Regions from separate parts of the Paenibacillus sp. FSL L8-0708 genome, predicted to be linked through region 1. Evidence: riboswitches for the same ligand, from Rfam matches in the RefSeq annotation. Region 1 holds a riboswitch; each other region holds the start of a gene.
The links. A riboswitch is a leader RNA that binds a small molecule or an ion and turns the genes downstream of it on or off. The one in region 1 is predicted to bind cyclic di-AMP.

Region 1 (4,217 bases):
GGATGAATACCGTACGTGGCACGATACAGACGAGCTCAGGCTCGCTGTAGTACTGCACGGCAATGCTAAGACTTCCGTATTCCTTTCCACCTGGAGATGCAGCCATACGCTCCGCAACCTCCTTCTGAATCATTACAACGATGTTATCAAGGGGAAGCTTCTCTTCGAGCAGCTTCATCAGAATCGGAGTAGTCACATAATAAGGCAGGTTAGCAACCACACTGACCTTGTTCACAGTGGTGAAATCTTCCTTGAACATTTCCTGCAAGTTCACATTGAGGACATCATCGTTACGAACCTTAACATGGGGATAGGGGGAAAGTACGTCTTTTAATATTGGAATCAGTCTACGGTCAATCTCTACGGCAGTTACAGCACCCGCTGTTAGTGCCAGACGCTCCGTCAGCGCTCCAATTCCCGGCCCGATCTCCAGCGCCCCAGAATCGCTATCTAGTCCAGCAGCGTCTACAATCTTGTCCAAAATATTTTGATCAATCAAAAAATTTTGTCCCAGGCTTTTCTTGAACTTGAATCCATAACGTTGAATAATCTCTTTGGTCCGTTTTGGAGTCGAAATTTCCTCTCTACCACTCATGAAGTAATGCCTCCCTGATCAATTTGGGCGAGAGCCCCGGCAAATTCCTCCCGCGTAATCCCAAACATCGCCAGCCGCTTGTACAGCTGTTTGCCGTTACAATATCCGATTCCAAGCAAATTACCAAGCGCCATACGTCTTTCAGCAGCCCGAGGGTGTACAAGCATTCCAGCGGCCATAAGATCATCAATACCAATCAAAGCAGGTGCTCCTTCAAAAGAGGTATGTACATTACGCAGCGCATGACGAATCGCCTCTGGCGATGCATTCTCTACACCGATATCCCCTTTTCGAGTTGCGTCCTTCTCTGGAATAAAAGCATGCTTGCAGCCCGGCACCTTCGCTGAAACGATTTTACGAATTCGCTCCCCAGCATGGTCCGGGTCCGTAAGAATAATAACCCCTCTACGTTCCATAGCAAGCGCGATCTTAGCAATTACAGTCCGGTTTACAGCAGAGCCGCCTGTCTCAATGGTATCCGCTTCTACAGCACGCTTAATGGCTACGGTATCGCTTTTGCCTTCAACGACGATTAATTCCTTAATCATATTTCTTGACTCCTTCCAAAAAAAGCAAAAAGAAGAGGATTCGCTCCTCTTCTTTTGGTTAAAGAATGTATAAGTGATGAGCGGTTGCTCTGCGATCAACGAAATGATCATCCAGCGTTCCTTAACGGTTATCATCACTATAGCTTATCAAAGGATTTTTTGCAAAAGCTTCAGTTCTAGTTAAGCTCAGGTTTCACAGGTCCAATCACATAAACGGTACGTGATTTACGGCCGAAATTACGAGCATGGCTCAGGGAATCATAATAGACATCCACTTTATTGCCTTTAATGGCACCGCCAGTATCCTCTGCACGGCGGAATCCAAGCCCATCGATATAAACCCACCAGCCAATAGGAATTACATTCGGATCTACTGCAATTGTACGACCTTCCGTTACGCGTGTTCCGGAGGCAGTTTTAGTACCTATCCCTGGCTCTTCTGACGAATAAGCTGTCATGGAGACGTTCTTAATCATCTTCTTGTACTCAAAGTCTACGCCAGCCTTGCTTGTGACGTTCTTAGTCTTAGCGCTAACTTTAGTCGTTTTGGAGGTAGTGCTTGATTTGGAAGTTGTTGTAGCTTTAGCAACTACAGTAGGCTTAGGAAGTGCTTTAGTACCAACGGCAATGATCTTATCTTTTGTTACCGTTTGTACTTCCTTGCCGATCATGCGCATAGAGGCCAGTTCTCCGTCTTGATAGATCTTTTCAATATGCTGAACCATGACGCCTGGTTTGCCTGCCTGTGCCACTCTAACTGTTCCCACAGTAAGGGAGGGATCTGCTGTCTTAATAACACGGAAAGGTAAGTTAGTTGTTCGCTGTACCGTTTGCTTGTTGATACGAACGATCTTAATCTCCATGTCAGCAGAGATGGTGGTGTCTAACGAAGGAAAAATCTTATCATAGCCTTCTAGGTTGATACCCAGTTTGTCAATCGCTTGACCGATAGTGTCTTCGGTCGTATATAACGTTTTTGTTGCTCCGTCCGCAGTAAGGCTAAATTTCTGCGCACGATTGATAACGACACGGTCACCGTCTTTTATTTCATCACTCAGACCTAAAGATAATTCATCATGCGGCTGCAGCGAAATTTGCTCTTTCTCCAACACATCACCAAGAAGTGCTTCTCGCGTTTCAAGTGTCTGTGTTTGCCCGTCTATTACTAAAACTAATTGTTTATTACTTTGACCGTGTACGTACAGCAGAATTAACAGCGCGATTGCGATTGAAATCACACCTGCAAGTAAAAGTACGCGAGTATTTACTTGCTCCCACCGTAATGCGAAAGACCTGCTGGATGACTGCGAATCATGGGATACCTCTGGTTGGAATAAGCCCATTCTCTCCATCCTCCTTACATAGCCTCGTCGTCAATTTGTATATCATGAGGACTGAATTTCTTTGACGAAACTATTTGAGATTGTCACAGGATACGCACGTATTAACTTAGCGTCTCCTGCTCATGGATCGCCTGCTCGGCACAGCTACTCCCACACCTGTTATATAACAGTATGCGGGCAACATTCAGTTTATTCAAAATAAAGAAGCCTAAAAAGAGTTCTCTTGAGGACTCTTTCGTGGCTTCTCCGATGTCAGAATACGCGGGAATGTTTGTGCACGAGGTTGCCTCTCTTACTTGCGCTTACGGGGTTAGCTGTCGGGTTCGGACGAAAGAGAGACGCCCTATTTCAGGTCACCCGCTCACGGCGGTTGCCCTTAAATTCACCCCAAAGACCACGTGAAGAAATCAAATATTGTTCTGCGGCAATTCCTAGTCGTATTCAAGATACAGGCATGCGGCAGTTCAATATTGGTTCCCCCGTTCTCCATACGGAGACTCAGCGAGACGATCCATGAATCAATGGCTGTCACAATAACAACAGCTCACATCACTGAAAAGATGATATCCTGTTTTGATGCATGTTGTAAAGGACGATTCAACCACGTTTACGCAAATATATGGTTAAAATATTGTAATAATCAGCCGTTTTTATATTAAAAAAGTTTAATATATCGGCCATTCTCTATTTTTCACCCGTTTTACTCCTGTTTTCAGACAATCCCAAATCGTTCCAGTGCGTTCGCATACGTAATTTTAGCCAATTCTTCCCATGTTAACCCTTTAATTTCAGCCGCAGCCTCTGCTACTAACTTCACATGAGCACTCTCATTTCGCTTGCCTCGGAAGGGGTGTGGAGTCAAATATGGAGCGTCTGTTTCGATCAATAATCTGTCCAATGGCGTCTGTGCAAGCACCTCTTTAGGCACTCTGGCATTTTTGAACGTGATCGGTCCTCCAAATGACAAATGAAATCCTAGATCTAGACACATTTTTGCGGTTTCCCAGCTGCCTGAGAAAGAATGCATTACGCCACCAATTTCATTTGCTTTTTCCTCCCGTAAAATCCGTACGACATCTTCATGGGCATCACGGTCATGTATACAGATTGGCATTTTTAGTTCACGGGCTAGTCCAATTTGTTTGCGGAAGACCTCCTGCTGCACATCCTTGGGAGAGGTATCCCAATAATAATCCAACCCAATCTCTCCGATGGCCACCACTTTCTCATGGCTGCAAAGAGAGGCGATCCAATCGAGGTCCCCCTCTTTCATATCAATCGCATCCTGTGGATGCCAGCCCACCGCTGCATAAATATAATCATAAGATTCAGCCAGCTTCATCGTTGAAGGGATCGTTTCCCGATTAAATCCAATATTGATCATCTTGCTAACTCCGGCCTCTACTGCACGAGCTATAACTTCCTCGCGATCCTCGTCGAATTGAGGCGCATCTAAATGTGTATGTGTGTCGAACAGATACATTTTAAAGCTCACTCCTTGTTGTTTTTATCAATAGTTCCATAAATATTTGTATTATTTTGCAAAAATCTCTGCTACAGAAGAGGGCAACCGTGTAAGGGCTTTTTTCAGCTTATCCTGTGGGAAATATAGGTGATATCTGCCACGATGAATCCCGCTTATTGAGCGTACAATATCCGATACCTCTGAAATTTCCCGCAATTGCTCATTGCGATCAAGCAGTAAAATTTGATTATTGTCGAAGGCTGCTC
Region 2 (4,217 bases), 6.4 Mb from region 1:
AAACGATAATATGATGAACATAACCGTCTGCACCCCTAGCAGAACGAAAGCCCAGATGTATCCAGCCCGGATACTGTCCAACACATATTGTCCGTAGCCGGGCTCTTTGGCGCGGGGCCAAGGGTTCATGCCTTCCTCTTTTCGCCATAGGCCATTGCCGCCCACTAAAGAGAAGTAGAGCAAGGAGGACATCAGCAGGCTGTACAAAGCATAAATGATAAACATAATGACAGAGGTAATCTGTGCTTCTAGCCCTTCGCCCGTTGATTCAGGCAGCATATTATAGGTGCTGATCATCATGATTACAAAATAGGCTGAGCTTAGGAATACTCCACGTTTAAAGGAAGTATGCTCTCTTCTAAGAATACTGTAGACGAGTGCCAGAATTCCTAAAATCAGTGTGGGTATACCGTAACCGAATAATGTTAGCTTTTCCGCTAAAGAGGTCTGTCCTTGTACGTAGGAGGTATGCCAAGCCGGTGCAGTGAATCCGGCATTAAAGCTGGATACCTGCTCTCCACTGAAATCAAAATAATAGTGCAATAAGGATTCGCCGACCTGAACAGTACTATCCGTATACACTAGCCCATGGCTTCCTGTATTCGATTCAATTTGTAGCTTGGCAGGATTTACTTCCCATTCCTGAAGCCAAGGACGAGCAAGATTCTCCTTCTGCGCTAGAGTGAGGTCAGCTCCCTTGTCCTCTTTTGCACCAACGGAAGCGATGCCTGACCCCTCTTCGGAGGTAACTTTTGCAGCCTTTGAGAAAGCGACAATCTTACCGTTATACATATTGAGGTCAACGATGATTTGCGGCTCTTGCTCCGCTGAAGGAGTAAGCGTTGCCCGAAAGACATCAAAAGGATATTTTTGATCCAATTTTTTCTTGGTGTAGTCCTCCACAAGCTTCTCGCGAGACATATAGCCATAAAAGGAAGAGTCCGTCTGGTAAAGTACATTCCATTGATCGTTTGGTGCTTCGGTGTAGTTGAGCTTTTGTTCTGCAAATAATATGGCTTGGTCACGGGCTTCTGCCTTGCTAATGACGGTGGTATCTTCACCTGTAGGGCTACTAAGCAGTGAAGGGGAAATCTGAAACATAATAAATAGAATAAGACCGATAATGCCCGAGATGATGAGCCTCTTGGAGAGGGCACGTTGCTGTAAGGGCTGGCCGACGGGATTCATGTAACGCCTCCTTGTTATGTACTGACAATGTTATGTTCCATTATAGTATTAGTGCCTGGTTGGTTACAAAAAACATTATATGTTCTTTTTATGGGTAATAGAGATAGTATAGAATAGTCATGTGAATTTATACCATGAATTTTATCGTGTTCATTTCTGCACGAATGATGAGAATCGGTGTAATTGCAGGGAAAACACGGAAAAGTGATGAGAAAAGGCACTCCTTTTGATGCAGTCTCTTTAAACCGCATTTTTTCATGTGAATGAGCATTAATTGTGTCTTTGTGAATTCACTAAATAACGTATATAATTTGTATGCAATTGTATAGTAGCCGAATTTCTGGTGAAAACGGGGGAACCATAAGAAGTGATGAAAAGTGGAGTGTACACGATAAATGGCACTTTCATCAGGGGTGAATTTCGTTCTGGGAACGAATAGGGCAGCCTGCACAGTCCGAATCCGACAGCTAACCTCGTAGGCTAATTTACTGCAGGAACCAAGTCAGCATTGGTTTTCCAGTGCTTTTTTTGTTGGAATTTTTGATAAGAAGGTGAGCAAAGTGGCTTCACAGTTTCGCAGGATTTCTGAATTTAAGTTTCTGAAGCTCTCGCCGCCGCAGATACTGGTGCTTGGTTTTGCATCGATCATTCTGATAGGGGCCCTGCTGCTTATGCTGCCCATCTCAAGCACAAGCGGGAATTCCGTGGAATTTATTGATGCATTATTTACTTCAACGTCGGCAACCTGTGTTACAGGGCTTGTTGTGCTGGATACCGGAACTTCGTTCACCATTTTTGGGAAAACCGTAATTATGATTCTGATCCAGATCGGCGGCTTAGGTTTTATGACCATGGCCACTCTATTTTCACTGGTGTTAAAGCGTAAAATATCTTTGCGGGACAGGCTAATCCTACAGGAAGCCATGAATCAAGGCTCTATGGAAGGAATTGTGCGACTGATCCGGAGAGTCCTCATATATTCTCTTGTCATAGAAGGCTGTGCCGCTGTGCTGCTGTCTATTCGCTGGGCTTTTGATATGCCGTTGGGAAAAGCGATTTATTATGGCATATTTCATGCGGTGTCTATGTTTAATAATGCGGGGTTCGATATTTTTGGGGATTTTCGCAGTTTAACTGATTATGTATATGATCCGCTTGTGAATATTATTGTGATGTTTCTGATTGTCTCCGGCGGGATTGGTTTTATTGTAATGTCAGATCTGGTGGAGTTTCGGGTAACCCGCAGGCTGTCTCTACATAGTAAAGTTGTCCTGTCCACCAGTACAGGGCTGATTCTGATCGGAGCTTTGGTTATTTTTATATTTGAGTTTACTAACACTCGTACCCTGGGTTCACTGAATTTCGGCGGTAAAATATTATCGGCCTTCTTTCAATCCGTGTCTCCCCGTACGGCTGGCGCGAACACAGTAGATATTGCTGGACTTCGGCAGGCTACACAATTTTTTATAGTGATTCTTATGTTTATTGGTGCTTCTCCGGGCTCAACGGGCGGGGGGATTAAGACAACAACCTTTACGATGATGATTGGTGCTGTAATTGCTATGCTGCGTGGACGGGAAGATGTTGTGTTGTTCCGTTATCGGCTGGCTCAGGAGCGCATCTACAAGGCATTAACGATCACGCTGCTGGCTTTGTTGTTAATCGCCTCTGTGTCGATGATACTCTCCACAACTGAAGACAGTAATTTCTTGGCAATCTTGTTTGAGACGACCTCCGCCTTTGCTACGGTAGGACTGACTATGGGGCTAACTCCGGAACTGTCAGCGATCGGTAAGATTCTACTCTGTCTGACGATGTTTGCAGGTCGGCTAGGTCCACTAACCTTAGCGTATGCACTCGGTCCCAAACAGGGTAAACCACTGTATAAGTATCCGGAAGGTAAAATAATTATTGGATAGGAGTTAATTAGAAATGAAAGCACAGCAATTTGTAGTAATCGGCTTAGGTCGCTTCGGTTCAAGCCTGGCGCTTGAGCTGATGGAAATGGGCTACGAGGTGCTCGGCATTGACCACCATGAAGAACGCGTGGAGGAAATGAGCGATCAGCTGACGCATACGGTAGTAGCAGATGCTACAGATGAGGGAATTATGCGCTCGCTTGGTGTACGGAACTTTGATTGTGGGATTGTTGCGATTGGTGACAATATGGAGAGAAGCATTCTGGCGGCCATTTTGTTGAAGGAGATTGGAGTCAAGCAAGTGGTGGCTAAGGCAATCTCTATCCTTCATGGCCGCGCACTGTCGCGGCTGGGGGTTGATCGGGTTATTTTTCCGGAGCGGGATATGGGGATTCGTGTGGCACATCAGCTGGTGACGCCCAATTTGCTGGATTATATTGAACTGTCCAAGGATTATAAAATTGTCGAGCTGACCGTACCGTCCTGCATGAACGGCAGAAGCTTGTCTGATTTAAATACAAGAGCTAAATATGGCTGCAGTATTGTTGCCCTAAATAGGGAAAGCGGAATAATCGTCGCTCCAACTGCCCATGATTATTTAAGTGAAGGCGATGTTATGGTACTCATTGGTCCTAATGAAAGTATTGACCGTTTTGAGAGTGAAGTTGTGAACCAAGAATCATAGGAAAAGAAGCTGACTCAAAAGTAGTGAATTCTACTTGGGGGCAGCTTCTTTTTTATGGAGTAAAGAGTAGGAAACGTATTGGATTTTAATATGCCATATGACTATGGACCATGCGTAGTGTTCTATAATGTTGGTTTGGTCGGTGCGCGACTTGCTAGGTGTGGTTATCGTACGGCTTGCAATTAGATGATTTGTGGTATCTGTGACGGTGAAATATGTGTGGCGTAAAGCGATATGTGTTCTTTGTTTGTGCGATGTACAGAGTGGGTTTTAAACTAGTTGGGGAAAAACTCCCTGAAAATAGCCACTATTCGCTCTAAATGAACGACATTAGGGAATTCCTCCCTAATAAACAGAGGGATTCCTTTATTAGTTACTGAATCGGCCGAAAATTAGGGAAGTTTTCCCTAATTTTAAGTCTGCTG
Region 3 (4,217 bases), 2.8 Mb from region 1:
AACGGCTGCGGTCTTCACTTATTATCCAGGAGACAGACTGTTTATAATGGCAGCAACCGGACTTTCCCAGGTACTCTATGGGGAGAATGGCTTCAAGGCAACTCCAGCTATTCAGACGATCCTTGATGAAGGTAAAGGGTTCCAGGAAGTATCCATGGAAGTCCTGAAAGAATATGCCGGAGACCGGATATTCCTCTTGACTCCAGTGGCAGAAGAAGCAAAACAATCCACAGAGAATCTATTAAAGAGCCCTATCTGGAAGAGCCTTCCTGCTGTCAAGAACGGATATGTCTATACACAAGACATCATGAAGACTTCAAGTGATGCGACAACAAGAGAATGGCTGCTTGGCGAAATTCCACAGCTATTGAATATGAAATAACCTTCTGTGATGAAGAGTTTAACACAAGGCTGATAAAAAACTGCAAGAAGCATGTCAACAGCTGTTGATATGCTTCTTTTTTTTATATACAATGAATTCATTGATAATCATTCTCACCAAATGAACGGAGGCTGAACCCATGCTGCATACATCATCGTCCTGCCCCCCACTCCACTCTCTGCTATTTCAGCTAAACGAGGCCGAACTGATGATTCAAGCTGCCGATTCAAGCTCTATAACGCGTACAACCCAGGACTATACCCTTCTCATATTTACTGGAGGGAACGGACAATTGAACCTCGATGATCAAAGCGTGATACTAAGTACGGATAAATGTTATCTACTATCTCCTGGAATCTCCTATAGTACGGACAACCAGGAGCTGACGTTGTATTATTACCTCATCACCTTTACAGCAATTTATACAACCAAGCTTCCTAAACGATATTCTGGAGAGCTGCTTTCCGGCAGACGGGAGTTAATTGTGCACCCGTTCACCAAGGTAATCCGACTAGTCGAAGACCTGCTCATGAACAGGAATAACACCGATGATGTACAACAATTCAAGCGACAATTAAAATTCCAAGAATTGCTGCTGCTACTTTTTGAGCATAATTACCCTTCCAAACACCTGCCAAGTCCTACGGAATCCGTAGAAAAGACCATAACATTCATTCAGGAGCATTATACAGAGAGTATCACCGTGAAGCAGTTAGCTGAACTGGCGGGAATATCAATCTGGCAATATACACCGATCTTTCAGCAGCTTACGGGTAAAAAGCCGCTTGAATACCTGACGGATCTGCGCATTAATCATTCCAAACGATTCCTGCAGGAATCGACTGAACCACTGCGGGAAATCGCCAGACTGGTCGGCTTCTCGGACGAATACTATTTCAGCCGCCGCTTTCGGCAAAAAACCGGAGTTACACCCGGACAATATGCACATCAGAAAGGTCGTAAGCTTACCGTCAAGGATTGGACGGGTCATGAGGTGGAGATTCCAGAGCGAGCGAAACGTATTGTCTATCATGGCGAAACACTTGGCGACCTTCTCGCGTTAGGCGTAAAGCCTATCGGTGGAGATGAAGCATTCGCCCGGAACAGCGTCTATAAACATCGGCTTAAGAAGCTCGCCAACGTCGGGTTTCCACTGGACCCGCAGTTGACCGCTTCCCTAAACCCAGATTTGATCATTTTGGCAAATAGTGATGAAAGAGCCTACAGAGCAGTTTCTGGTATCGCTCCGACACTCACCTTTGATTCATTTGCGCCTCTCGACAACCGAATGCGGACATTAGGCAGTTGGCTAGGTAAACAGCGCGAAGCCGAAGCATGGCTGGAGTCATTCACAATCAAAAACGCTGCCATGTGGCAGCAGCTTTACACGACAACCCTCCAAGTTGGAGAAACCGCCTCTGCTTTGGTCTATGATCATGGAGATCATCTGTATGCTATGGGAATGTCCGGATTCTCCACTGCGCTTTATGCCCCATGTGGTTTACAACCGACCGAAGAGATCCAGGCCATATTGGACGAAGAGTTAGGGTTCGCCGAAGTTGATCCAACGCGACTGCCTGCCTACGCCGGAGATCATATCTTCATGTTCATTCCGGAACGCAAAGACTCGCGAGCTGCGATGGAACGGCTACTAGACAGTTCACTTTGGAACAATCTCCCGGCAGTACGTCAGGGACATGTTTATCTGCTCGACGGAAGCAAATGGAACTCTAGTGATGCGTTAACCCGGGAGAAGCTGCTAACGCTGTTGCCTAAACTACTCGGCGGAAGTAGCGCTAGCAATTGAAAGTGAATCCAGGATTCTCTTTTGACTTTTCAAAACTTGATAGGGTATACTTTATCTACGCTTAATTTCCAACTTTTACAGTTGAAAAGCGGGGGAACCAGTTAATTGGGGCGAATCATTGAGCATTAGAATGTAGGGTACCATCTTACCCGAGTCCGTCAGCTAACCTCGTCAGCAGTGGATGGGTCTGCTTTTCATGTTATTTACATAACCAGAGACCCTTGCTAAGGGTCTCTTTTTGTGCTTTTTTGGACCCTGCTGGCAGTAGATTGGCCTTTGACACTAAGGCTCCCTCATTTCTCACACTACGAGACAAAGGAGAGATGTACGTGCAAAAGGTAAAGTACTTCACGGATATTAACAAAATAGCTATGTTGTCTGAGCTGGAAAAAGAGAATCTGAAAGAAATTACGGACAAATTTGTTTTTCGTGTAAATGACTACTATCTGTCTTTGATTAACTGGGATGATCCAAATGATCCCATCCGTAAGCTGGTTATTCCTAACGAAGGTGAACTGCTGGAGTATGGGCGCTGGGACGCCTCCGATGAGGACACGAATTATGTGGTACCTGGTTGTCAGCACAAGTATAGAACCACTGCACTACTGATTGTATCCGAGGTCTGCGGGGCTTATTGCCGCTACTGTTTCCGTAAGCGTCTGTTCCGAAATGACGTGAAAGAGGCGATGGCTGATGTCTCTCCGGGCTTGGAGTATATCGCAAATAATCCGGAGATTAACAACGTACTTCTTACGGGCGGGGACAGTTTAATTCTCTCCACACCGAAGCTAAGATCCATTATTGAAAATCTAAGAAGCATTGAGCATGTTAAGATCATTAGACTGGGTTCCAAAATTCCCGTATTTAATCCGATGCGGATCTCTGAAGACGAAGAGCTGCTGGAGCTGATTCGTACTTACTCTACCGAAGACAAACGAATCTATGTTATGGCGCACATCAATCATCCTCGTGAAATTACACCTGAAGCCAAAAAAGCATTTAAAGCTCTCCACAACGCAGGGGCAATTGTCGTAAATCAGACCCCCATCCTCAAAGGCATCAACGATGATCCCGTTATTTTAGGGGAACTACTGGACCGGCTTTCATGGGCTGGCGTTACACCCTACTACTTCTTTGTGAACCGGCCCGTAGCCGGAAACCGGGATTTCGTATTACCGCTCGAGCAAGTCTATCAAATTGTAGAAGAAGCCAAAGCCAGAACCTCAGGACTTGGCAAAAGAGTACGCTTATCCATGAGCCACACCTCAGGAAAAATAGAAATTCTCGCCATTGATAACGGGAAAGCCTATCTCAAATACCATCAATCCAGAGATCAGGAATACGGAAAATTTATGATTCTAGATTGTCCAAAGGACGCCGAATGGTTCGATGACCTGCCTGGGAATGAGCAATATTGGACACCACCTGTGAAAAAAAACGATGCTATTATTTCTGTTAATGATTTATCAGGCGAGCCTGCGGATTTAATCTGTAAATAGATTAATCAGCTCTGTCAGACTCTGTCATAGGATATTTCTTCATCACCAACAACAAAACTCCTCCCTCCCAAAATTAGCCCGAAAAAATCTATGATATAATCACGCTGTAACACGAAATGGACTAATGGGTGGGAATGCACACATGAAATTGGAACGATTGATTTCTATGATCTACAAACTATTGAACCACGAAGTTTTATCTGCCTCCAAGCTGGCTGAAGAGTTTCAGGTTTCCCAGCGAACAATCTATAGGGATATCGATGTGATTTGTGCCGCTGGCATCCCGGTCGTATCGTATCAGGGTACTAAAGGTGGATATGGCATCATGGACGGATATAAAATGGATAAAAGCCTGCTCCGTTCGTATGATGTCACTTCTCTGATTACTGTACTTAACAGTCTTTCTTCCGTGTTTGAAGATGAGCATACGCAAGGAACCATTGAACGGCTGCAAACGATTGGAACGGAGCCACAGACCTCTAGTCTCGCGGTGGATCTTGAAACCCGGCGTACGGATCCTGACGCACTT

Region 2: linked by a shared signal. The riboswitch ahead of NYE58_RS30240 (TrkH family potassium uptake protein) and the one ahead of NYE58_RS00190 (3D domain-containing protein) in region 1 are both predicted to bind cyclic di-AMP.
Region 3: linked by a shared signal. The riboswitch ahead of NYE58_RS13445 (KamA family radical SAM protein) and the one ahead of NYE58_RS00190 (3D domain-containing protein) in region 1 are both predicted to bind cyclic di-AMP.

The regions. Positions count from the first base shown of each region.
Region 1 covers NZ_JBBPBC010000001.1:40,856-45,072, reverse strand. The annotation lists gene rsmA (16S rRNA (adenine(1518)-N(6)/adenine(1519)-N(6))-dimethyltransferase RsmA) at 1-595, opposite strand, end outside; gene rnmV (ribonuclease M5) at 592-1,143, opposite strand; gene NYE58_RS00190 (3D domain-containing protein) at 1,320-2,486, opposite strand; cyclic di-AMP (ydaO/yuaA leader) riboswitch at 2,771-3,000, opposite strand; gene NYE58_RS00185 (TatD family hydrolase) at 3,199-3,969, opposite strand; gene NYE58_RS00180 (HD domain-containing protein) at 4,021-4,217, opposite strand, start outside.
Region 2 covers NZ_JBBPBC010000001.1:6,441,291-6,445,507, reverse strand. The annotation lists gene NYE58_RS30245 (CPBP family intramembrane glutamic endopeptidase) at 1-1,188, opposite strand, end outside; cyclic di-AMP (ydaO/yuaA leader) riboswitch at 1,509-1,686, shown strand; gene NYE58_RS30240 (TrkH family potassium uptake protein) at 1,749-3,107, shown strand; gene NYE58_RS30235 (potassium channel family protein) at 3,121-3,792, shown strand.
Region 3 covers NZ_JBBPBC010000001.1:2,879,099-2,883,315, reverse strand. The annotation lists gene NYE58_RS13455 (ABC transporter substrate-binding protein) at 1-382, shown strand, start outside; gene NYE58_RS13450 (AraC family transcriptional regulator) at 522-2,189, shown strand; cyclic di-AMP (ydaO/yuaA leader) riboswitch at 2,238-2,381, shown strand; gene NYE58_RS13445 (KamA family radical SAM protein) at 2,513-3,688, shown strand; gene NYE58_RS13440 (helix-turn-helix transcriptional regulator) at 3,831-4,217, shown strand, end outside.